Regions from separate parts of the Ruoffia sp. FAM 26254 genome, predicted to be linked through region 2. Evidence: a T-box and tRNA genes for the amino acid it is inferred to sense, from the RefSeq annotation. Region 2 holds a T-box; the other holds one or more tRNA genes.
What was found. The T-box of region 2 lies ahead of ileS (isoleucine--tRNA ligase). A T-box ahead of a tRNA ligase gene usually reads a tRNA of that ligase, here a tRNA-Ile.

Region 1: it encodes a tRNA-Ile, which carries the amino acid that the T-box ahead of ileS (isoleucine--tRNA ligase) is inferred to sense. The anticodon was not compared.

Annotation. Positions count from the first base shown of each region.
Region 1 is NZ_JBGQQY010000072.1:3,876-8,121, reverse strand. Features, by position in the region: partial or broken rRNA gene rrf (5S ribosomal RNA) at 1-62, shown strand, start outside; tRNA gene ACEN3Z_RS11320 (tRNA-Val) at 76-148, shown strand; tRNA gene ACEN3Z_RS11315 (tRNA-Lys) at 157-229, shown strand; tRNA gene ACEN3Z_RS11310 (tRNA-Leu) at 251-332, shown strand; tRNA gene ACEN3Z_RS11305 (tRNA-Thr) at 346-418, shown strand; tRNA gene ACEN3Z_RS11300 (tRNA-Gly) at 424-495, shown strand; tRNA gene ACEN3Z_RS11295 (tRNA-Leu) at 524-609, shown strand; tRNA gene ACEN3Z_RS11290 (tRNA-Arg) at 645-718, shown strand; tRNA gene ACEN3Z_RS11285 (tRNA-Pro) at 727-800, shown strand; tRNA gene ACEN3Z_RS11280 (tRNA-Ala) at 811-883, shown strand; tRNA gene ACEN3Z_RS11275 (tRNA-Met) at 899-972, shown strand; tRNA gene ACEN3Z_RS11270 (tRNA-Ile) at 977-1,050, shown strand; tRNA gene ACEN3Z_RS11265 (tRNA-Ser) at 1,086-1,175, shown strand; tRNA gene ACEN3Z_RS11260 (tRNA-Met) at 1,187-1,259, shown strand; tRNA gene ACEN3Z_RS11255 (tRNA-Gly) at 1,299-1,369, shown strand; tRNA gene ACEN3Z_RS11250 (tRNA-Ile) at 1,383-1,456, shown strand; tRNA gene ACEN3Z_RS11245 (tRNA-Ser) at 1,490-1,578, shown strand; tRNA gene ACEN3Z_RS11240 (tRNA-Glu) at 1,628-1,699, shown strand; tRNA gene ACEN3Z_RS11235 (tRNA-Ser) at 1,719-1,808, shown strand; tRNA gene ACEN3Z_RS11230 (tRNA-Asp) at 1,835-1,907, shown strand; tRNA gene ACEN3Z_RS11225 (tRNA-Gly) at 1,917-1,987, shown strand; partial or broken gene ACEN3Z_RS11220 (transposase) at 2,085-2,282, opposite strand; gene ACEN3Z_RS11215 (CsbD family protein) at 2,784-3,293, shown strand; gene ACEN3Z_RS11210 (hypothetical protein) at 3,360-4,160, opposite strand.
Region 2 is NZ_JBGQQY010000010.1:47,443-65,214, reverse strand. Features, by position in the region: gene ACEN3Z_RS04300 (hypothetical protein) at 1-885, opposite strand, end outside; gene ACEN3Z_RS04295 (ABC transporter ATP-binding protein) at 899-1,840, opposite strand; gene ACEN3Z_RS04290 (response regulator transcription factor) at 1,991-2,260, opposite strand; gene ACEN3Z_RS04285 (response regulator transcription factor) at 2,321-2,641, opposite strand; gene ACEN3Z_RS04280 (sensor histidine kinase) at 2,631-3,410, opposite strand; gene ileS (isoleucine--tRNA ligase) at 3,902-6,694, opposite strand; T-box leader at 6,744-6,965, opposite strand; gene ACEN3Z_RS04270 (DivIVA domain-containing protein) at 6,953-7,840, opposite strand; gene ACEN3Z_RS04265 (RNA-binding protein) at 7,881-8,663, opposite strand; gene ACEN3Z_RS04260 (YggT family protein) at 8,680-8,943, opposite strand; gene ftsZ (cell division protein FtsZ) at 9,069-10,370, opposite strand; gene ftsA (cell division protein FtsA) at 10,400-11,953, opposite strand; gene ACEN3Z_RS04245 (cell division protein FtsQ/DivIB) at 12,096-13,460, opposite strand; gene murG (undecaprenyldiphospho-muramoylpentapeptide beta-N-acetylglucosaminyltransferase) at 13,501-14,613, opposite strand; gene murD (UDP-N-acetylmuramoyl-L-alanine--D-glutamate ligase) at 14,626-16,017, opposite strand; gene mraY (phospho-N-acetylmuramoyl-pentapeptide-transferase) at 16,036-16,935, opposite strand; gene ACEN3Z_RS04225 (UDP-N-acetylmuramoyl-L-alanyl-D-glutamate--2,6-diaminopimelate ligase) at 17,009-17,772, opposite strand, start outside.

The sequences.
Region 1 (4,246 bases), on a different contig from region 2:
AAGCTTCTTAGCGCCGATGGTAGTTGGACCTTTGGTCCTGTGAGAGTAGGTCGTTGCCATGCATTGTTTATATTTGGAGGATTAGCTCAGCTGGGAGAGCGTCTGCCTTACAAGCAGGATGTCGGCGGTTCGATCCCGTCATCCTCCATGTCTCAAGAGTCGTTAGCTCAGTTGGTAGAGCATCTGACTTTTAATCAGAGGGTCACAGGTTCGATCCCTGTACGACTCATTCTCTTATAAAGAGACAAACGCGGGTGTGGCGGAATTGGCAGACGCACTAGATTTAGGATCTAGCGCCTTCGGGCGTGGGGGTTCAAGTCCCTTCACCCGCATTTAACTTAATAAGCCGGCTTAGCTCAGTTGGTAGAGCATCTGATTTGTAATCAGAGGGTCGAGGGTTCAACTCCTTTAGCCGGCATCAACGCGGAAATAGCTCAGTGGTAGAGCACCACCTTGCCAAGGTGGGGGTCGCGGGTTCGAACCCCGTTTTCCGCTTTGCCAAGAGAAGTAAATTCGGCATATTGCCGGGGTGGCGGAACTGGCAGACGCACAGGACTTAAAATCCTGCGGTGGGTGACTACCGTGCCGGTTCGATTCCGGCCCTCGGCATAACACTTAGTTATGTGTTAAAATAATAAAAAAGAGCACCCTTAGCTCAATTGGATAGAGTACCTGACTACGAATCAGGCGGTTGTAGGTTCGACTCCTACAGGGTGCGTTTCATTTCGGGAAGTAGCTCAGCTTGGTAGAGCACTTGGTTTGGGACCAAGGGGTCGCAGGTTCGAATCCTGTCTTCCCGATTGATATTATGGGGGATTAGCTCAGCTGGGAGAGCGCCTGCCTTGCACGCAGGAGGTCAGCGGTTCGATCCCGCTATTCTCCATTAATATTTTATAAAGGCGGTGTAGCTCAGCTGGCTAGAGCGTCCGGTTCATACCCGGGAGGTCATGGGTTCGATCCCCTTCGCCGCTATATAGGACCTTTAGCTCAGTTGGTTAGAGCAGACGGCTCATAACCGTCCGGTCGTAGGTTCGAGTCCTACAAGGTCCATTGAAGACCGTTAAAAAATTAATAATTAAATTTATGGAGGATTACCCAAGTCCGGCTGAAGGGAACGGTCTTGAAAACCGTCAGGCGTGTAAAAGCGCGCAAGGGTTCGAATCCCTTATCCTCCTTTTAAAATTATCGCGGGGTGGAGAAGCTGGCATCTCGTCGGGCTCATAACCCGAAGGTCGTAGGTTCGAATCCTACCCCCGCAATTTTAACTTAATACTAAACTTAACTATTTATTTAATTATGCGGGTGTAGTTTAGTGGTAAAACTACAGCCTTCCAAGCTGTTGTCGCGAGTTCGATTCTCGTCACCCGCTTTTAATTTCATACGGGCCTGTAGCTCAGTTGGTTAGAGCGCACCCCTGATAAGGGTGAGGTCGGTGGTTCGAATCCACTCAGGCCCATTAGTGATATTAAAACTATAAAATTTTGGATTTGGGGAAGTACTCAAGTGGCTGAAGAGGCGCCCCTGCTAAGGGTGTAGGTCGGTTTTGCCGGCGCGAGGGTTCAAATCCCTCCTTCTCCGTAAGTTTTATATTCGTATTATTGCTAAAAATTAATATTTATATTGTGTTGGTCCGTTGGTCAAGCGGTTAAGACACCGCCCTTTCACGGCGGTAACACGGGTTCGAGTCCCGTACGGATCATTAATTTTACTTTCATAACGGAGGATTACCCAAGTCCGGCTGAAGGGAACGGTCTTGAAAACCGTCAGGCGTGTAAAAGCGCGCAAGGGTTCGAATCCCTTATCCTCCTTATTGATTTTAAAATTAAAATACATTGGTCCGGTGGTGTAGGGGTTAACATGCCTGCCTGTCACGCAGGAGATCGCGGGTTCAAATCCCGTCCGGACCGTTATATTATGCGGGTGTAGTTTAGTGGTAAAACTACAGCCTTCCAAGCTGTTGTCGCGAGTTCGATTCTCGTCACCCGCTTAATTATTCAAAGAACGCTTAGCGTTCTTTTTTTGTTTACTTGGTATTTATGATAGGCTCTTTGTCAAATAGGGTTGATGACTCATTTTAATCAAGATCAAGCAGCATAAGTTGTTGCTTGATCTTTTTTATTTGTCTGAGAGACATATAATCGCGTCATGAGTAAACTACGGTCTCTAAAATGGCTGTAATTTCGATAGCCGTAGGCGGTTTGTTTCAACACTTTAATTTTATTATTAATGCCTTCGATCTGGCTATTCGTGATACTTGGATATGTGAACGTGTTTTGAATGTATGTGTCGATAGTAATATTTTGGTCTTAAAATGGAAAGTTCTTTTGGATATAATGGTTCATGAGTAGATATTCTCCTTATTTTTTGGTTGGGACTTTAAATATAACGAATATCTGCGTCTTTTAGAAGACACAAAGATAGGGTTGATGACAATTTTAATTTATGTTATCAATCCTATTTATTGTTGAAAACTATATTTTTTAGAAAATTAATAAGTAAAATCCTAAAAGCAATTTTATATAACAATATGTAATACTATCAATTTACTGACGTAGTATTTTTTATAATTATTCAACAATATTTCTTGATACTTCAACGATATTTTATATAATTGTAGTTAATATAATCCTTTATTATTTTTGAATTGTTGTTATTTTTATAGTATAAATGGAGCAACATGATTAACAATATCATTTCTTATAATTTTTGGAAGCGGTATTATTGCTTAAAATCATTTAATTTGCTATATTAATAGTATAAACAAATTAAATGGAGGTAACGATATGTCTGATACATGGAAAAACTTAGAAGGTCAAAAAGACGAAATTGTTGGAAAAGTTAAAGAAGTGTTTGGGAAAGCAACTGACGATGCCGAAACTCAAGCAAAAGGGATCGCTCAACAAGTTGAAGGTGAAGCTAAACAAGCCGTTGCGTCTGGTCGTGGTCATGTTGATGAAATTCGTGAAAACTACAAAGATCGAGCAGATTCAGCTGTCGAAGATGTAAAGCGTCAAGTAGGTGAAACTCGTGAGAGTGTTCATACTTCTGCAGATGAGAACTTAACAGAAGCTATAGATGAAGGAAAACGATTAAAAGAAGAAGCTGCACGTAAAGCTGAAGAATTACGTCAAAACGCAATTGCTGAAGGTGAAGAGCAACGTGAAGAAGCTCGTGATAAGTCTACTAAAGCTTATGAAGAATCAGAAGAAATTGAAGCTCGTGTAAATCAAACAATTGATGAAGCGGCTGAAAGTCGTCAAGAAAGTGAAAAAGAAGACAACAACACTTTATAAATTATAATACAGAAAGAACGAATAAAATGCCTAAAGTTTACTTTTAGCATTTCATTCGTTCTTTTTTTAATACAATTGACTCAAACTGTATAATAATGTGAATATTAAGGTGACTGCATGAATATAATTCATTTTGTTCTGAGTTTGTTTTTCATGTTGCGTTTTAACAAGTAAAGGTAACATCGTAACGGCACTTAGTAAAACAAATAGAATTTGAACAATATAATAAGATGAAGATGGTAGAGAGAAGTAAAACCCACTTAATAATGCAAGGGCACAAACTACTATACTAATAACTGGGAACCGTTGATAAACGGTTATTTGTTTGTAATTAATAATGATACTCTTCAAATTAAATACTTCTAAGTTTAAAACAATAAACATAAAAACAATTGGAATGGTATTGATTAAAAATGTTTGTGTTACTGCAAATGTTTGTGAATTATACGCGATGATATTCATCATGAACCCATTAAAGAATACTGATAATAAATAGTGATAGATTGTACCTGTCATCTTAAATGGCATATACTGCACATGAATGAATATAATATAAAAGACGAGCAGTACACTGATGATCCAGTGTGAGTTAAACATAAAGATAATGGTACTAATTAGCAATATACCTTCAAGTACATACAATAAGACATTAGGTGCTACTTCTGGTGTTTGTTTGTCGATTCGTAAATATAGGAAATGATCAATTAATTGACCAAACACGACAATTAGAAACAACAGTAACATTGGAAGCCACCGAATGGATTCAGTATGGCTAGCTCCTAGAATCAATCCAAATAGTATGGATGCTAGGGGCGAAACGAATATTTTAACGTACGGATTTTGTAAAAAACGAGTTATTAATTTCATTGACTATACCTTTCATCTAAAAAATTCGATAGCTTAGCTATCATTATTTTATTATTACATATTTGTCTGATATTCTTTTCCTAAAC
Region 2 (17,772 bases):
TATAAAATAATATAAAATACCATTCAATACTTGGAATAATAATGCATACACAACTATCCAGCCAAGATAAAACAAGGGATTCCCAACAAATGTCGTACTATCAATGAATCGCCATATGACCATATACAAACTAGCTAAAAATGTATACGTTAGTGTGTCTGAGATGATACCGTAAATAACGTCTTGTGCGGGGGTCAGTGGGAGCACGCCAATTCTTTTTCTTAGACCCTTCATATCTTCGTTTGTCTTTAGACCTATGCTTCCTGCTAGTGACAAAATAAAGATATAAACGAGGCCAGAAACAGAAATATACTGATTACTCGTTAAAGCTGATTGAGATTCATACTGTTCCTTTACAAATACTTGTTCACTACTCAATTGAGATGCGCGATTAAGAGAATCTATCAGTTCATCGACAGTGGCTTGATCTGACTTTGCTCCCAATTCTTCGCCTAATTGTTGTTGATTGACTAAACTACTTTGAAAACTTGTAATTAATTGAGTAAGTATTGCTTCTTCAGATGCTGAAGCATTTTCTTTAGATTCAATACTCACTAAAGTATCTTCTAAGCGTTGACTATATTCTGGTTGAAGATGAATAACAAAGTTTGAATCATCATGACTTTCTACGATGTCCACATATGATTGCATGGTCTCATTACTGAAAGCATCAATGAAGACTTGCCCCACCTCCCCTTGATCTTCATTATTAATACTGATTTCCACCGGATCACTTGTCTGTTCAGGAACAAAGGCTGAACTAAAGGAGAAGCCCATTAAGAGTGAGAAAAAGATTGGCATGGCAACATATAATGCCAGAATCGTCATCCATTGCTTAGCATTGGCTCGCATGTTTGTCTTAACGTAAGTCCATAATTGGCTCATTAATAAAACCTCCTTAGTCTCTTAATGTTTTTCCGGTGAGTTGTAAGAAAGCTTCCTCTAGACTTAAAGCTTCTTTATTTAATGTCGTTAGTTCAATATTTTCTTCATTAATTAAAGTCGTCAATTCCTTTGTATTAAACTCAACGGGATCGACAATTAAGTGGAATGAATTATTTTCACTCACAACTTGTTGAACTCCTGGCAATCTCGTCGATAATTTCTCTTCAAAATCAAGTGGCGCTTGCTCCACTTCGATAAACCATTTCACTGTATCTTGAACTAATTGCTTAATCTCAGCTTGAGTTCCATAACCAATTTGTTGACCATTATCTAATATGAATAAACGCTCACACAAGGCTTCTACTTCTTCCATGTAGTGTGAAGTATATAGAACGGTTGTACCGTACTCCTGATTCATATATTGAATAAATTCGAAAATCTTATTTCTTGACTGAGGATCCACCCCAACAGTCGGCTCATCCAGGATGAGAAATTTGGGTCTGTGAAGAATTGCGGCTGCGATATTTAACCGTCTTTGCATCCCACCAGAGAAAGTTTTAACTGCTTTTTTCGTATGTTCCGTTAACCCAACCACCTCAAGGGCTTCATTGATACGTTCTTTCAACAAATGACCGGATAAACCATAAAGTCCACCAAAATATTCCAAATTCGAAGTCGCATTTAACTCTTGCATCAGAGCAATTTCTTGAGGTACTAAGCCGATTTGTTCACGCACTTTTACAACATCTTGAGGAACCACGTGCCCATCGACTGAAATATCCCCTGAATTATATTGTGTCAGACCGGTAATAATATCAATCAATGTTGATTTCCCAGCTCCATTGGGTCCAATTAGGCCAAAGCATTCCCCACTTTCAATCTCAAAGGAAACATTATCTAATACTTGATCTTTACCGTAACTCTTATATATATTGTTAATTTCTACATAGCTCATAATTACCCTCCTCTTTATTTCCAACTTAAGTATAACTAAACATTGCTGTGTCAACTATTCACTGAGGTCACTGATTCGAGTGACTTTAGTCACTATTTTAAAAAACACCCTCAATAAACGCAGGAATTTGCATTTATAAAGGGTGTTATCTTAATTCATCAAGCCATTCTCATAAGCAAAAATAGCTAGTTGAGTTCTGTCTCTTAAATCGAGTTTATTTAAAATCGTACTAATATTATTCTTAACCGTTCCAATAGAGAGATATAAAGTGTCAGAAATTTCTTGATTATTTAAGCCGCTGGCTATAAGCAAGATCAGCTTAATTTCTTTCTCAGATAAATCAAAGTCCGTTCCATTAAAACTTTTACTTTGGAAGTTGGAGTGATTAGATAACATGGCTTGGCTAATCTTTCCGTCCAAAACGACATTTTCATTAAAAACAATACGGATGCCTTCATGAATCTCTTCATGGCTACTATCTTAGAGTAAGTAACCCGATGCTCCTAATTGCATCGATTGAGCGATGTACTCCACATCTTGGAAAGTTGTTAGAATTAATACTTTAATTTGAGGATGAGCTGCTTTAATTAACTCGGTCCCTTCGATCCCATTTGAATCTGGCATGCGAATATCCATGAGCACAACGTCCACCGGATTATGTTGGCAAAATATCGCCGCTTCTTTACCACTAGTCGCCTCTCCAACAATCTCAATATCTTCAAAAGAACCTAGTAATATAGCTAAACCACCTCTGATGAGTTGTTCATCATCAACAAGTAATACTTTGATTCTATCCGTCATAACTGCTGCCCCCCTTTGGTAATACGATTCTTACTTTAAAGCCTTTATTTAGAGCGGAATGAATCTGAACTTTTCCACCTAATAACTTCGTCCGTTCTTTCATACCCGTAATGCCCATTTGCGGTTTAATCGTATCCGTTCCTTTTCCATTATCCATCATCGTTAAGATAACCGTGGAATCCGTAAAGTGACATTGAATTCGAACTTCATCTGCTTGACTATGTTTACTACTGTTACTTAAAAATTCTTGAATCGCTCTCATAAATAATAACTCTTGTTCAGGCGATAAGCTCCAAAGTAATTGATTATTATTAAAATAAACTTTAATCGGACTATTATGCTCAAAATCTGAAATGATGTGGTGCACCTGCTCAATAAAAGCAAACTTTTGATAATGTTTAGGCTTTAATTGGTGAATCACTTGGCGAACATCTGATAAGCCTTCTTTAGTAAAGTGATGTAATTGCTTTAACATAGCTGATGCTTGTGGCATCTTTTCCTCTGTCAATTTCTCAATGGCTGCCAATTGGATGACGATGGTCGATAAAGTATGCCCTACCGTATCATGTAAATCCCTAGAAATTCGGTTCCTCTCATTAAGGGTATGAATTTCCTCCATCGCAATCATTTGTGCCTTTTGCTCTATCAACCGCTCTTCTTGCTCATCTGCTTGAGTGCGAAACTCATAAAGACTAGTTGCTTGTACTTCTAAGCGGGTTGCTTGTTCGGATAAATAACCACATATGATAACGATACTCACTGTGAACATTAAATAATCCACCTGCGGCCAAATCGTGAGCGTTGACCATATAAACCCCGAAACAATCGCCATTAAAGATAATATAAGTACAGTCTTTTTCCGTGAAAATAACTCTCTTAATTCAATTGTTAAAAGTCCTAGCATCAAATATGGAAAGGATGGCAGTAGCCATATATTGATTAAGGCTAAAAGACACAATACAACACTATTTATCTGTTTATATTGCAAACATTCCATATAAAACCAACCTAAATGAAAGCAAATAATCCAAATAAAAAACCAAAAGAAATTACTTTGCCAAAAACTTTCTAAAGGGAAAAATTGCCCCATACTTAAGATTAATAATATATATTTAATCACTTTCATACACTCACCTCATCTTTTACATATTTAAATATAACAGACGCCAAGTATGAATGGTAGATTTTACATAATTTCTAGATAAATAGAAATACCCCACCAGACAAAATCTGTCTAGTGGGGCAATTTAACTACTCTAATTATTCAGCTGCTTCCTCGAAATACTCTGGGAAGTGTGATTCTACGATTGAGAAACAACGGCGACATAATTCTGGTGCCGCCTCAATTGTTCCAACTTCTGGTCTTACCGCACGACAACGGTCACAAGTATGACCTTCTGCCGGCTGAACTTTAACACCAAAGCCGTCATAATCAACCACTGATTCGTCTGCTTCATCAGCTAATTTTAATTCTAAACCAGATACTATTAATAATTGGTCTAAATGATCACTTAAGTCATTCAATTGATCAATTGTCTCTTGATCTGTATAGACAGTTGCTTTTGCTTCAAATGATTTCTTGATTGGGTGTTCTTCATCATTTTTTGCATTTTCTAAACCTTTAGCAACAGCTGACTCCACTTTGAAGAAGACATCCCATTCTTTAACAGTTTCTTTGTCTTGAGAAACGTCTTCGAATTTAGGTAAGTCTTGTAATTGAACAAAACCTTCTGCTCCTGGTAATTCTTTCCAAGCTTCTTCCATAGTATGAAGTAAGATTGGTGATAATAATGGAATTAAACCTTCAAGAACTGTATAAATAACAGTTTGCATTGCACGACGCGCTTTAGATTCTGCCGCTTCAATATAAACGACATCTTTTGCAAAGTCTAAGTAGAACGCTGATAAATCAACAGTAATGAAATTAATTACTTTCTTGAAGATAGTAGAGAATTCATAATTTTCGTAAGCTTTTGTTACTTCATTAACTAAAATACGATATTTAGCAAGAATATATTGATCAACTTTTGCTAAATCACTTTCAGCAATCTTATCTGTTTCAGGATTGAAATCAAATAAGTTTGATAACATAAAGCGCACTGTGTTACGAATCTTACGGTATGATTCAGATACTTGTTTTAAGATGTCTTTAGAGATACGTACATCGTTCTCATAATCCACACTTGAAACCCATAGACGGATGATATCTGCACCTAATTCTTCTGTAATCTCCTCAGGTGTAATAACATTACCGATTGATTTACTCATTTTTTGACCTTTTCCATCCATAACAAATCCTTGAGAAAGAACTGATTTGTACGGTGGGAAACCATTCACAGCTACTGAAGTTGTAAAACTTGAGTTGAACCATCCACGGTATTGGTCTGATCCTTCTAAGTACATATCTGCAGGGAATTTTTGGTCTTCACGAACTTGTAATACCCCAGCATAAGATGTTCCTGAGTCAAACCATACGTCCATAATGTCATTTTCTTTAGTAAATTTACCATTTGGACTATCTGGATGAGTGAATCCTTCAGGTAATAAATCTTTAGGTTCTCTTTCAAACCAAACGTTTGATCCAAACTCTTCAACTAATTTAGCAACGTGTTCAACTGTTTCAGTTGTTAAGATAGGCTCTCCATTTTCTGCATAGAAGATTGGTAATGGCACACCCCATACACGTTGACGAGAAATTACCCAGTCACCACGGTCACGAATCATATTATACATACGACGTTCTCCCGAAGGATGGTACCATTTCACATCATTTTCAACTGAGTTTAATAACTCTTCACGGAATTTATTAATTGATGCAAACCATTGTGGTGTTGCACGATAAATAACAGGTTTCTTAGTACGCCAGTCATGTGGGTAGCTATGTTCAAACTTCTCATCAAACAGTAACGCTCCCGTTTCACGCATCTCTTCAACGATGACTTTATTCCCTTTAAGATAGAACATTCCTTCATATCCAGGTGCTTCATTTGTGAAGTGTCCACGGTCATCAATTGGAGAAAGAACATCTAAGCCATATTTTTGACCAATAATGTAGTCATCTTCCCCGTGTCCAGGTGCTGTATGAACGACACCAGTACCAGCATCTAATTCAACGTGGTCACCTAACATTATTAATGATTCACGGTCATAGAACGGATGTTGTGCAGTTAAACGGTCAAATTGCTCCCCTTTATATTCTGCTTCGATTGAATAATCTTCCCATCCAATTTTCTTAGCAACTGCTTCTAGTAAAGCTTCTGCAACTATAAATTTACGTCCATCTACGTTTACTAAAACATATTTAGCATCTGCTTTCACAGATAATCCTAAGTTTGATGGTAATGTCCATGGTGTCGTTGTCCAGATAACGAACTCAGCATCTGCTGGTACGACATCTTTGCCATCTTTTACTTTGAAAGCAACGAAAATAGAAGGTGACGTAACGTCTTTATATTCAACTTCTGCCTCAGCTAATGTTGATTCACTTGAAGGTGACCAGTAAATTGGTTTTAGTCCTTTATAGATATATCCGCGTTCAGCCATTTGACCAAAGATACGGATTTGTTGAGCTTCATATTCGGGTTTTAAAGTTAAATACGGATTATTCCATTCACCAGTCACACCTAAACGCATAAAGTCTTCTTTTTGATTTTCAACTTGTTTCAATGCATACTCTTCACATAATTTACGGAATTCAGCGACAGACATACTCTTACGGTCTACGCCATCAGCATTAACTAAGGCTTGTTCGATTGGTAAACCATGTGTATCCCAACCAGGAACATAAGGTGAGCTATATCCAGCCATAGAATGGTAACGTACAATAAAGTCTTTAGTTACTTTATTTAATGCATGCCCCATATGTAATTTACCATTCGCATACGGAGGTCCATCATGTAAGATCCATGAAGGACGTCCTTCATTTTTCTCTTGAATTTTCTCGTACATGTCAGCGTCTGCCCATTCTTTTTGTAATTCTACTTCTTTAGTAGGTAAATTTGCGCGCATGGCGAAATCTGTTTTACCTAAATTTAATGTATCTTTTAGTTTCATTATTATCTCCAATCTGATTGATTTATTAAAAATAAAAAACGCCCCCTAAAAAAGGGACGTTATAAACGCGGTACCACCCAAATTAATAAGTTATCTCTAAAGATGACCTATTCACTCTACATGTTAACGCTATTTAAGCGGTTATGATTACTTACTTTCACCATAACAAACACAAAGATGATATTAATCAAAGGAGGGACTGCCAAGCTTTCACCACTCTTGACTCGCTAAAAGTATCCTATGATTAACTTGTTCTTATTAATCTTTTGGTAATTCAATTCTAATTGTTTGTCCTAATACACTTTCACGACGTTGAGCTGCACGTTTTTCGCGTTCAGCTTCAGCTTGTGCTTCTTCATCAATCATCGCTTCTAATTCTGCGTGTCTAGAATCAACTTCTTGCTCTTCTGGCTCAACATTATTTAATAACTCATCAAGATTTAAATCAACTCGTGTCGCTTCAGTATCTTCATGATCAGCTACACCAATAGTTGCCGGATAATCTACTTCTGGAGTAGGTGCTGGCGCGTTTTTGATTTCTTCTTCAACAAAGCGATCATTTGTAATTTCATGCGCTGCATTAAAATCAGCACTGTTCTCTTCTTCAAGTCGATCTACGCGTTGATTTACACGTTGATTTGTTGCTTCATGGAAGTGATCAGGATTAAATTGTGATTCAATCTCTTCATCAAATAATCTATGATACTCTTCACTCGTTACAACTTCAAGTTGTTGGCGAATCATTTGCTCTAATTTAGTGCGGTAAGATTTGCTTGAGCGACGTAATGCATCAGATTCAGTAACAATATTTTTAGCTGTATCAGACGCGTTATTAATCATACGATCCGCTTCTCTTTCAGCTTCGAATAAGATAAGTTCTGCTTCTTTACGAGCGTTTTGTTTCAAGCGATCTGCTGCTTCTTGAGCGACTACAATCGAACTGTTTAATGAGTCTTGCAATTGTGCAAAGTACTCATTTTTTTCTTTTGATGCTGCTAAGTCTTTCTTAAGTTCGTTGTTCTCCGCAATCATCTTTTCAAAGTCCGCAACAATTATATCTAAATAATCATTAACCTGATCTGAGTCATATCCGCGAAACTTCGAATTAAATTCTTTATTTAATATTTCGTTAGGTGTTAATACCATGAATTTACAAATCCTTTCAAATATATTCAAGTTATGTAATTTACTTTAAAAGTACATTGACGTTTAATCGATAATTATCTTTCTTAGTCATACCCTCAATATCATTGATCCAGAAGCGTCCAAACTTACGTAATGAAATGATATCATTGATACCAATCTCAACGTCAGGTCTCTCCATTGGAACGAAATTCACTTTCACATCACCTTGTGAGACTGAATTTTTCGCACGCTGTCTAGAAAAATTATAGACTTTGCTTAATAAAGTGTCAAGCCGTAAAGAGCTAGAAATTACATGCTTTACTTCCCATTGTTCTTGTGAGGTTAATATATCATCAAATGATAACTCTTCCAATTGAACTCCAACATTCGCGATTTTAGTCACTTGAGTTTTCAAATAGTCACTAATTGATGCATCAACGAGTGCATGCCAATTCGTTCCATCTGTAATAATATCCCCAATGCGCTCTCTTTCAATTCCAGTTGAAATAAAAGTTCCAAGAATTCTACCATGCGTTAAATTTCCAAATTTTTCTGGATACTTAATGTTGAATAGAACGATCGTAAAATCTTCATCATTCGGTTCATAATACTGCGGATAAATACAGGCTTGTTTACGTTCCGCACCTTCATAACCACCTCTGAAAATAACTGAAATCTCATCTCGGCTTGCGACAAGTTGTTCAACAATCATCTTCTCTCGCGGGGTTAAAAATACAGTTGTATAAGGCGCATAAGTTAAATCTACTTGATCTATCCAACCGAATACTTTATCAATAAACGGTTGCTCTTCGGGTCGATAATGTTGATATATATCATCTGACATTTAATTCACCACATTTTTAAAATAATATTGCTGCCAATATCCAGATTAAACCATCTCGGATAAATCGTAAAACAAAAATCGCAATAATAACATTGAAACTAATGCCCCCTAATGGCGGGATGAATCGATCAAATATATCCAAATATGGTCGTGCTAATTTAACAATAAATTGTCCTAAGGCACTTTCACGGGCACCTGGTAACCATGATAGTAGTGCGTATACGACTAAAACCAGTGTATATGCCTGAAATAAATTAGAAACTAAGCTCAAAAGGCCCAACTATAACACTCCCTTAAATTCTTATCTTATGAATTATAACATAAATTTTTACTTATTGATAAATAAAAAGAGGAACCAATACTGATTCCTCTATTATTTTGATGCCTTAGCATCCTAACTCTTTATTAACGATGACGTTTACGGAAAAATGGTGGCGTATCTAATTCATCTGAATCATTTACTTCACTTTGACGACTTCCAGATCCATCCGTATTTGGACGTTCAAATTGACGTTTAGGTTTAGAGTCTGCTTCAGTTGTATCAACGTCACGTGTGTTTGTTTCTCTATTTATGTCCCAATCACTGAATAAATCACGCTTTTGTTGACGACGTGGTGTTGGTTCGTTTGATTGGCTTGGTGAATCTGGTTGTTGTAGACTTTGAGCTGGTTGAGTTGATTCTGCTGAAGATGACGGTGTATTGAATGAGCGTCTTGGTGGTGTGCTCATTTTATTACGATCAGTCTTCTCATTCTCAATACCAGTTGCGATTACAGTAACAATAACTTCGTCACCTAAATCATTATTGATTGACGTACCGAAGATAATGTTTACATCACCACTTGATGCATTGGCAACAATATCACTTGCATCTTGTGCTTCGAACAAGCTTAAGTCTTCTCCACCTGTAATGTTTAATAAGATTTGTTCTGCACCATCAATAGATACTTCTAATAATGGTGATGAGATAGCTTTCTTAGTTGCTTCAGCCGTACGGTTCTCACCTGAAGATTGGCCTACACCCATTAATGCAGTTCCTTGATCCTTCATTACAGTTTTCACGTCAGCAAAGTCTAAGTTTACGTAACCTGGTGCTGTAATTAAATCAGAGATACCTTGTACACCTTGACGTAAAACATTATCTGCTTCACTGAATGCTTCTAACATTGGAGTTTTACGGTCTACAATTTCTAATAAACGGTTGTTTGAGATAATTACTAATGTATCAACCGCGTCTTTTAAGTTTTTCAATCCTTCAGCTGCAAAGCGTCCACGTTTTGGTCCTTCAAAAGTAAATGGACGCGTTACAACACCTACAGTTAAAGCGCCTAAGTCTTTAGCAATCTTAGCCACGACCGGTGCAGCACCAGTACCAGTACCTCCACCCATACCAGCAGTAACAAACACTAAGTCTGCTCCTTCTAGTACTTCGCGAATTTGCTCTTCACTTTCTTCAGCTGCTTTAAGTCCAATTTCAGGTAATGAACCTGCACCTAACCCTTTAGTTACTTTTGGGCCTAATTGGATTTTGATTTCAGCATCTGAACCTTGTAATGCTTGAGTATCCGTATTTGCAACAATGAATTCAACACCTTGAACTTCATCTTTAATCATACGATTAACGGCATTTCCACCTGCACCACCTACACCAATTACTTTAATTACTGCGCCTTCATATCCCATTGTTGAATCGAATGATAATTCCATTTATATTCCTCCTGTTTATCTATCAAGTCTTAATCAAAAAATGTTTGGAAAAAGTCACGGACTTTTGCCGTTATGCCATTCCCATTACTTTGATCAGTAACAGGCTCTGAATAGTTATTCGCTTCTTCATCTTGCGAATAGTCATCATAGTATGCCGCATCTTCATAACGATAGTCGTCATCAAATGAATTATATTGTTGATAATCATCTTGTTGATTTGAACTAGGCATAGTGTCTGGCATCGTGCGTTGGTCGTTTGCCATTTGGTTTGTCTCGTTAGCTGGTTGACGACGTTGACCGCCGAACAAGTCACCTGATTGTTGACCTCGTGCCGCTTGCCCTTGGTTACGGCCACTAGATGGTGCCGGACGTCTTTGTCCACCTTGTGGCGGCATAGATTGTCTTGGGGCAGCTTGTGAAGGAACTGCAAAAGTTCCTTGAGCAATTCGATGCACATCATCAAGATTTGCAGCATATTCGATCATTCCAAGGCTTGTTGTATAGATTGGATTACGCATTCCCATTTCTTCAGGAATAAATAAGCGAACTTTGCTTCCAAAGTATCGTTTAGCCAAATCTAAGACCCCTGGTAAAGACACAGCTCCACCTGTCAGGACATACCCTCCAGGTAAATCAAGTCCATCGACACGATTCAATTCTTCATATAATGTTTCAAAGATTTGCACTAAACGCGCTTCGATGATTTCAGCAAGATAATGTTCATCTACCCGGACAGGTTCTTTCTTTCCAACTGTTTCAACTGGGAAGTACTCATCGTCAGTAGTTTGACTTGCGATAGCAAAGCCATATTCACGTTTGATTCGTTCAGCAGAATCAAGTGACGTGTTTAGAATAACTGAGATATCTTTTGTAACGAAATCTCCACCCTCTTGATCCACGAATGAATATTTCATTTGGCCGTCGTACATAATTGATGCACTTGATTGGCCACCACCCATATCAACAACCACTGTTCCGAACTCTCGCTCATCTGCTGATAAGGCTACGGATGCAATTGCTTCTGGTTGAACGACAAGTTCACTGATTGATAAACCTGCTTTTTGAACACAGCGTCGAATATTATGGATGATTGTTCTAGGTCCAGTAATTAAGCGCGCATAAAGTTCTAGGCGAACCCCGATCATTCCTCTTGGATCTTTAATTCCATTGAATCCATCGACGATAAATTCTTCAGGAATAATTGAAATAATCTCTCTTTCAGGAGGAACTGAACGAACTTTAGCTGCATTGATTACATTCTCAACGTCTAGGGCTGTTATTTCTCTATTATCGCTGGCAACAGCAATCATACCGTGGCAATCTTCTACCATAATTTGATTACTTGGAACACCAACGATCACTTCGTTAATTTTTACATTTGCTTTGCGTTCTGCTTGAGAAATGGCTCTTTGAATCGAGTTGACTGTATCATCTATATCGACGATAACCCCACGACTCAATCCACGTGATTTTTCATTTCCCACACCGATAATATTAATATTTCCATTAATATACTCAGCGACAACGACTTTAATTGAGGTCGTACCAATATCTAAACTAACAAAAATTTCTTGATTTCTCATTTAGGTATTAACCCCCTTCTGGCTAATTATTTTTCTATATTTTGTTTAATTTTCTTCAATTTCACATTACCTATATTAGCACAAACTTCATTTTAATAGAAGAAAAAAAGATAAATGTAAAAATAATTACATATAACTTATCTTAATTATTATCAAGTTTGACACTATTAGCAGAATTTTCTGCTGGTGTGAAGTATGCACCGACTTCAAAATTAATCACTCCGGTTTGCCCGTCTAATTGTCTTATAATATCCGGATAATATTGTACTTTTTGAGCAAAAGTCGAAATTATGGCATTTATGGTATTTCCATCTTCCATTTCAACAACTATGGCGTTCGGTTTATTTTCGTCATCAGCGGAAGTAACGGTCTCCATCATAGCTAATATATTTGGATCAATTTGACGTAAACCTTGTGCAACTTCCGTCAGTTTACCACTTGTATCGAAGCCGATTAATTCTGGTAATGCTTCATTGGCTATATTTGCTAATTCTTGGTTTCCGGATACATTCAGAATCTCACCGTTATTCAAGACTGGATGGTAACCATCTTGGTTAATTAACCCCACAAGGTCATGTTCGACGACATTAATTTCTAATTGTTTCCAATCAGGTCGATTAAATACGACACTTTCAATTAAAGGATTTTCCTCTTTAATTGTCGCTTCAATCTCTTGTCTTTGGCTCATTACTTCATCTACTTCATCGAATTTATATATTCGAGACGATCCTTTTACAAACGTTTTCGGAACAAGCTCGGTTCCCGTGACGACTAAATTATTCACTTTATTAAACGGCATTAATTTCCAACCCGTCACTAGCATTGTTAGGTATATTAATGCAAAAACCGCAAATAGTACAGTCTTACCCTCTGGCAGGGTCGCATTAGAACTCTTGTTCATCTGTCTATTGACCTTTTGGTGCAAGTTATAATACCAATTGGTTCGACTACCTTGAGGTTGGTTTCTTCGAGAAGGTTTATTGCCAGAGTAATTTCGATTAAAGTTCTGATTTCTGTTCAGATTTTGATTTCGCCTTTGATTCAAATTCTGATTTTGCTGTCTAGTTGCTCTCTCACGAGTGTTTGATTGGGGTTCGTCAAAGTTTCGACTATTTGGTTGATTCGCACGACTATTAGATTCATTCTGATCGCGTCTGTACTCATCCATTTGATATACTCGTCGCTGTTGAACAGGACCTGACTGAGGAGGTATCGGATGAATAACTTGATTCGGTTGATACTGTTCTTCTCGGTTCCGGTTCCCTTCAGCTTGTGTATGTTGAGTCCGACTGAAATAATCTTGCTCAAGTTCATCGCGATTTGTTATGCCGCTTTGCTTTGGTATAATCGGATTTCCATTACTATCGATGCGATAGTTTCCACGAATCGGTTGAGATGGTTCGTTTACCGGTCTAGATTGCCTTGTTTCAGGACTGTTTGATTTCCGATTATTTGGCGTATTTTGAGGCCCTGTTCGATAATTTCCTCGCCGCTCATTATTACTCATAGCTTTCACCTCCTCGAAAATATTTAGTCTTAATTATTTATTAAATAGATTCAACTAATTTAATAATATCATCTATTGCATGTGGCGTACCTAATTTTTTAGCATTTTCTGCCATTTCATTTAATGCTGTTTGATCTAGTATCATTCGGTCAATCGTATGAACTAATTGACTTGAGTCAAGTTGACTTTCTTTTATCATTTCAGCAGCCTGATTATTCACTAATGCTATGGCATTCATCTCTTGATGATTATTCGTAACATATGGACTAGGAATTAAAATACTAGGAAGTCCAAGTGTTGTCAATTCTGCTAAGGTCGTTGCACCACTTCTGCAAACGACTAGATCAATTCTTTGAAATAGTGCTGGCATGTTATCAATGTATGGAACTATTTTAACATTATTAGGTATTTTAATCTGGTTGTCTTCTATATAATTCATCCATTCTGAATGATGAACTGAACCTGTCCCAATAATTACCTGGTACTCTTTCTTAGCAAAGTCTTCGATGGATTCTACAGCTGCTTTATTAATAGCTGGCGCACCACGACTACCTCCAAATATTAGTACCGTTGGTAATTGATCATTAAAGCCATAATTTTTTGATAGAATATGCTCATCTTTAGCATAGTTTGTTACTTCTTGTCCTCTTGGGTTTCCAGTAAATGCCACTTTTTGACTGACTTTTGCAAAGTCATTCTCAACTTCATAAAAAGACGTCGCAACTTTATCTACAAAGCGACTTAAGAATTTATTAGTTACTCCTGCGACACTATTTTGTTCATGAATCAGTGTCGGAATACCTAATTGAGTTGCCCCATAAAGGACAGGTGCACATACGAAACCGCCAGTTCCAATGACTAATTCAGGTTGAAATTCTTTGATTAATTTCTTCGCTTTTTGTGTGCTCGTTAACATTTGCCAAGCGACTTTAATATTATCTAGCGATAAACTGCGTTTTAAACCAGATATTTCAATGGATTTAAAGTCAATATTCGCTTTTGGAACAATACTTGCTTCGAGACCTTTGTCTGTACCGATGTATAAACATTCTAAGTCCGGATTGAGTTCTTTCATTCGATTATAGATTGCAAGAGCTGGATAAATATGTCCCCCAGTCCCTCCACCAGATAAGATGATTCGATTGATTTTCATAATATGATACTCCTATTCATCCGTATATGGTTCTTCTAGTAATAATTGTTCAATGGTATCGATATAAACGTCACCACGAATTTCAAAGTTTTGATATTGATCCCAGCTCGCACAGCTTGGTGATAATAAGACGACTTCACCTTGTCTTGCTTCACGGTAAGCTTTTGATGTAGCTTCTACTAAATCATCAAAAATTTCAATCGAGTTAACGCCCGCAGCTTTAAAGGCTTTTGCCATTTTGTCTTTGGTTTCACCGTAAAGATAAGCTCCTGATACGTTCTTAAGAAAGGGTATTAACTCATCAAATTCATTACCACGATCTAAGCCACCACCAATAAATCGAATGGGTTGCTTGAAACTATTTAAAGCAGTAATCGTAGCGGTAATATTGGTAGCTTTTGAATCATTGTAGAAACTTCGTCCACTGACATTAGCTACCGGCTGAATTCTATGACGCATCCCTTTGTACTCTCTGACTATGTTAGAAATTTCTTGGTTCGAAATGCCTTTTATTTTTGCAACTGCCACAGCCGCTAGGACATTCTCGACATTATGGCTACCAGGAATTTGAATATCTGATAATGGTATAATTTGCTCTTCTTTAAAGTATATCCATTCACCTTCAACATAAGCACCATGCGATCGGACAAACTCATCGATTATTTCAATTGAGAATGGAATAAGTTGCCCTTTAAATTCTTTAACCCAATGATGTAATTCAGCATTATCATAACGATATACGATTTGGTCATCCTGTGTTTGATTGGCTAAAATCTTTAATTTGGCTTTGGCATATTCTTCACGTGTACGATGATAGTCCAAATGAGCTTCATAAATATTGGTAATGACCGCAATTTCAGCGTGAAATTGTTCAGTTCCAGCTAATTGGAAACTAGATAATTCCATGACGATGTCATCATCTTTTGTCGCTTGATCAATAACATCTAAAGTTGGGATGCCAATATTTCCAGCAAGGTAAGCATTCCCTTTTTCTCTTTCAGTTAATAATTCTCTCAGTAAACTTGTTGTCGTTGTTTTACCATTACTACCTGTAATACCTATGATCGATGCCTTACTAAATCTTGAAGCAAGCTCAACATCTGTATAAATTGGGATGTTTTTTTCAATCGCTTTTTGTAAAAAAGGAATTGAATAAGGAATCCCGGGGTTTTTGATAATCATATCAAAATACTTATCAAAGAGTTCTAAAGGATGCCCACCATCGACGATTTGGACGCCATCTTCTAAAAGCAAAGTAACCGACGGGTCTTGTGATAGATCCCCTCGGTCATTAATCGTTACATTTGCTTGTTGTTTAACTAGGAACTCAGCTACACTTTTCCCTGTTCTTGCGTAGCCTAACACTAGTATTTCTTTGTCTGATAAATTCTCGTTCGTTCCCATTCTAAAAATCGCTCCCTATTAAAAGATAAATAATGCAATCAATGCACTAATTAATCCGACAGCCCAAAATACATTTACCACTTTTGATTCACTCCAACCAAGCATTTCGAAATGGTGGTGAATTGGTGCCATCTTAAATATTCTTTTTCCTCGAGTCTTGAAGGATAATACTTGAAGCATAACACTTACTGTTTCAACTACAAAGACAAAACCAATAATTAATAAACTCCATGGATTATTAAGTACGGATGACATCACTGCCAGTCCTGCTCCTAAGGCAAGTGAACCAACGTCCCCCATAAAAATCTTCGCTGGTTTACGATTAAAGATTAAAAATCCAACTAACGATCCAACTACAATCAATGAAGCTGTTGCTACAGTTGAGTTCCCTTCAGCTGCGGCGATAAAGTAATACGCGCCATACGCAATAATATTTAAGCCGGTCGCTAAACCATCTAAACCGTCCGTTAAATTCACTGCATTTGAAAAGCCAGTAATCCAGATAAACATGAATAATCCTACTAACAGAATGTTAGAGATTTCAAAACCAAAAAATGGTATGAAAATATGTTGATTTGTTACCATGGCAATTAATGCAATAACAAAAGCAAATAATAATTGTGTTAAAAACTTCTGTTTAGCAGTTAACCCTTCATTTCTTTTTTTGAAAATACTTATAAAATCATCAATAAAACCAATGGCTCCAAATAATAAGAACGCTAGCCAAATCATCCAGAACTCACCTGAGTAAGACGTTTGGATAAAGCCAAAGATTAACATCGCAAATAAAATAGCTAGGATAAATACTGTTCCTCCCATAGTTGGTGTCCCAGTTTTTACTTCATGCCATAATGGGCCATCTTCCCGTGTTGTTTGACCTAGTTTCTTTTTATTAAAGTATTGGATGAAAAAAGGCATCGCAATGACTGTTAATAAAAAACTAGTCACGATTGGTAAGATAATATTCAATTTTTCGTTCACTCCTTAGTTTTTATAACTGTTTACGATGGATAGCATCAATAACTGTTTGCACTTCATCGTAAGGTATATTGTCGTTTCCAATGACTTGGTAAGGTTCTCCACCTTTACCCGCGAATAAGACAATATCATTTTTTTGAGCAATGTCAATGGCTTGTTGTACTGCTACTACTCTATCTTTTATAATTGAATAAGGTTTATTATCATTATGATGTAAACCAATCATTTCATTGACAATTTTTTCTACTGGCTCAAACCTTGGATTGTCAGCAGTGAATACAATTTCATCCGCATACTTAAATAAGATATCTCCTAATGGTTTCCGCATCCCACTATCGCGGTTTCCGCCACTATGTCCCATCAAGGCAATGAGTTTTTGATCATCTGTTTTATGTTCAATGAGTTCTTGCATTACTCGTTCAAGTGCATCGGGTGAATGTGCAAAGTCAACAATCACTTCGAAATCTTGTCCTTCATCAACAACTTGCATACGTCCAGTGACACCAGTAAAATCTTGAGTCGCTTTCAGAATATCATCTATTGTATATTGGTAATATTTACTCAATGTTAAAAATGCTGCCAAATAATTCGAAACGTTGTAAGATCCACGCATCGGTATTTCTACTGTAAATGACTCTTTTTTGTAATCAATAATAAATTCAGTCTTACCATTTTTCTCAGTAATTGAATGTGCATAAGCTGTAGCTTGAGGATGCTCTAAACTATATGTCACAATATCGGCACTAGTTACTTCTGCCATCGTCGTATGGTATGGAT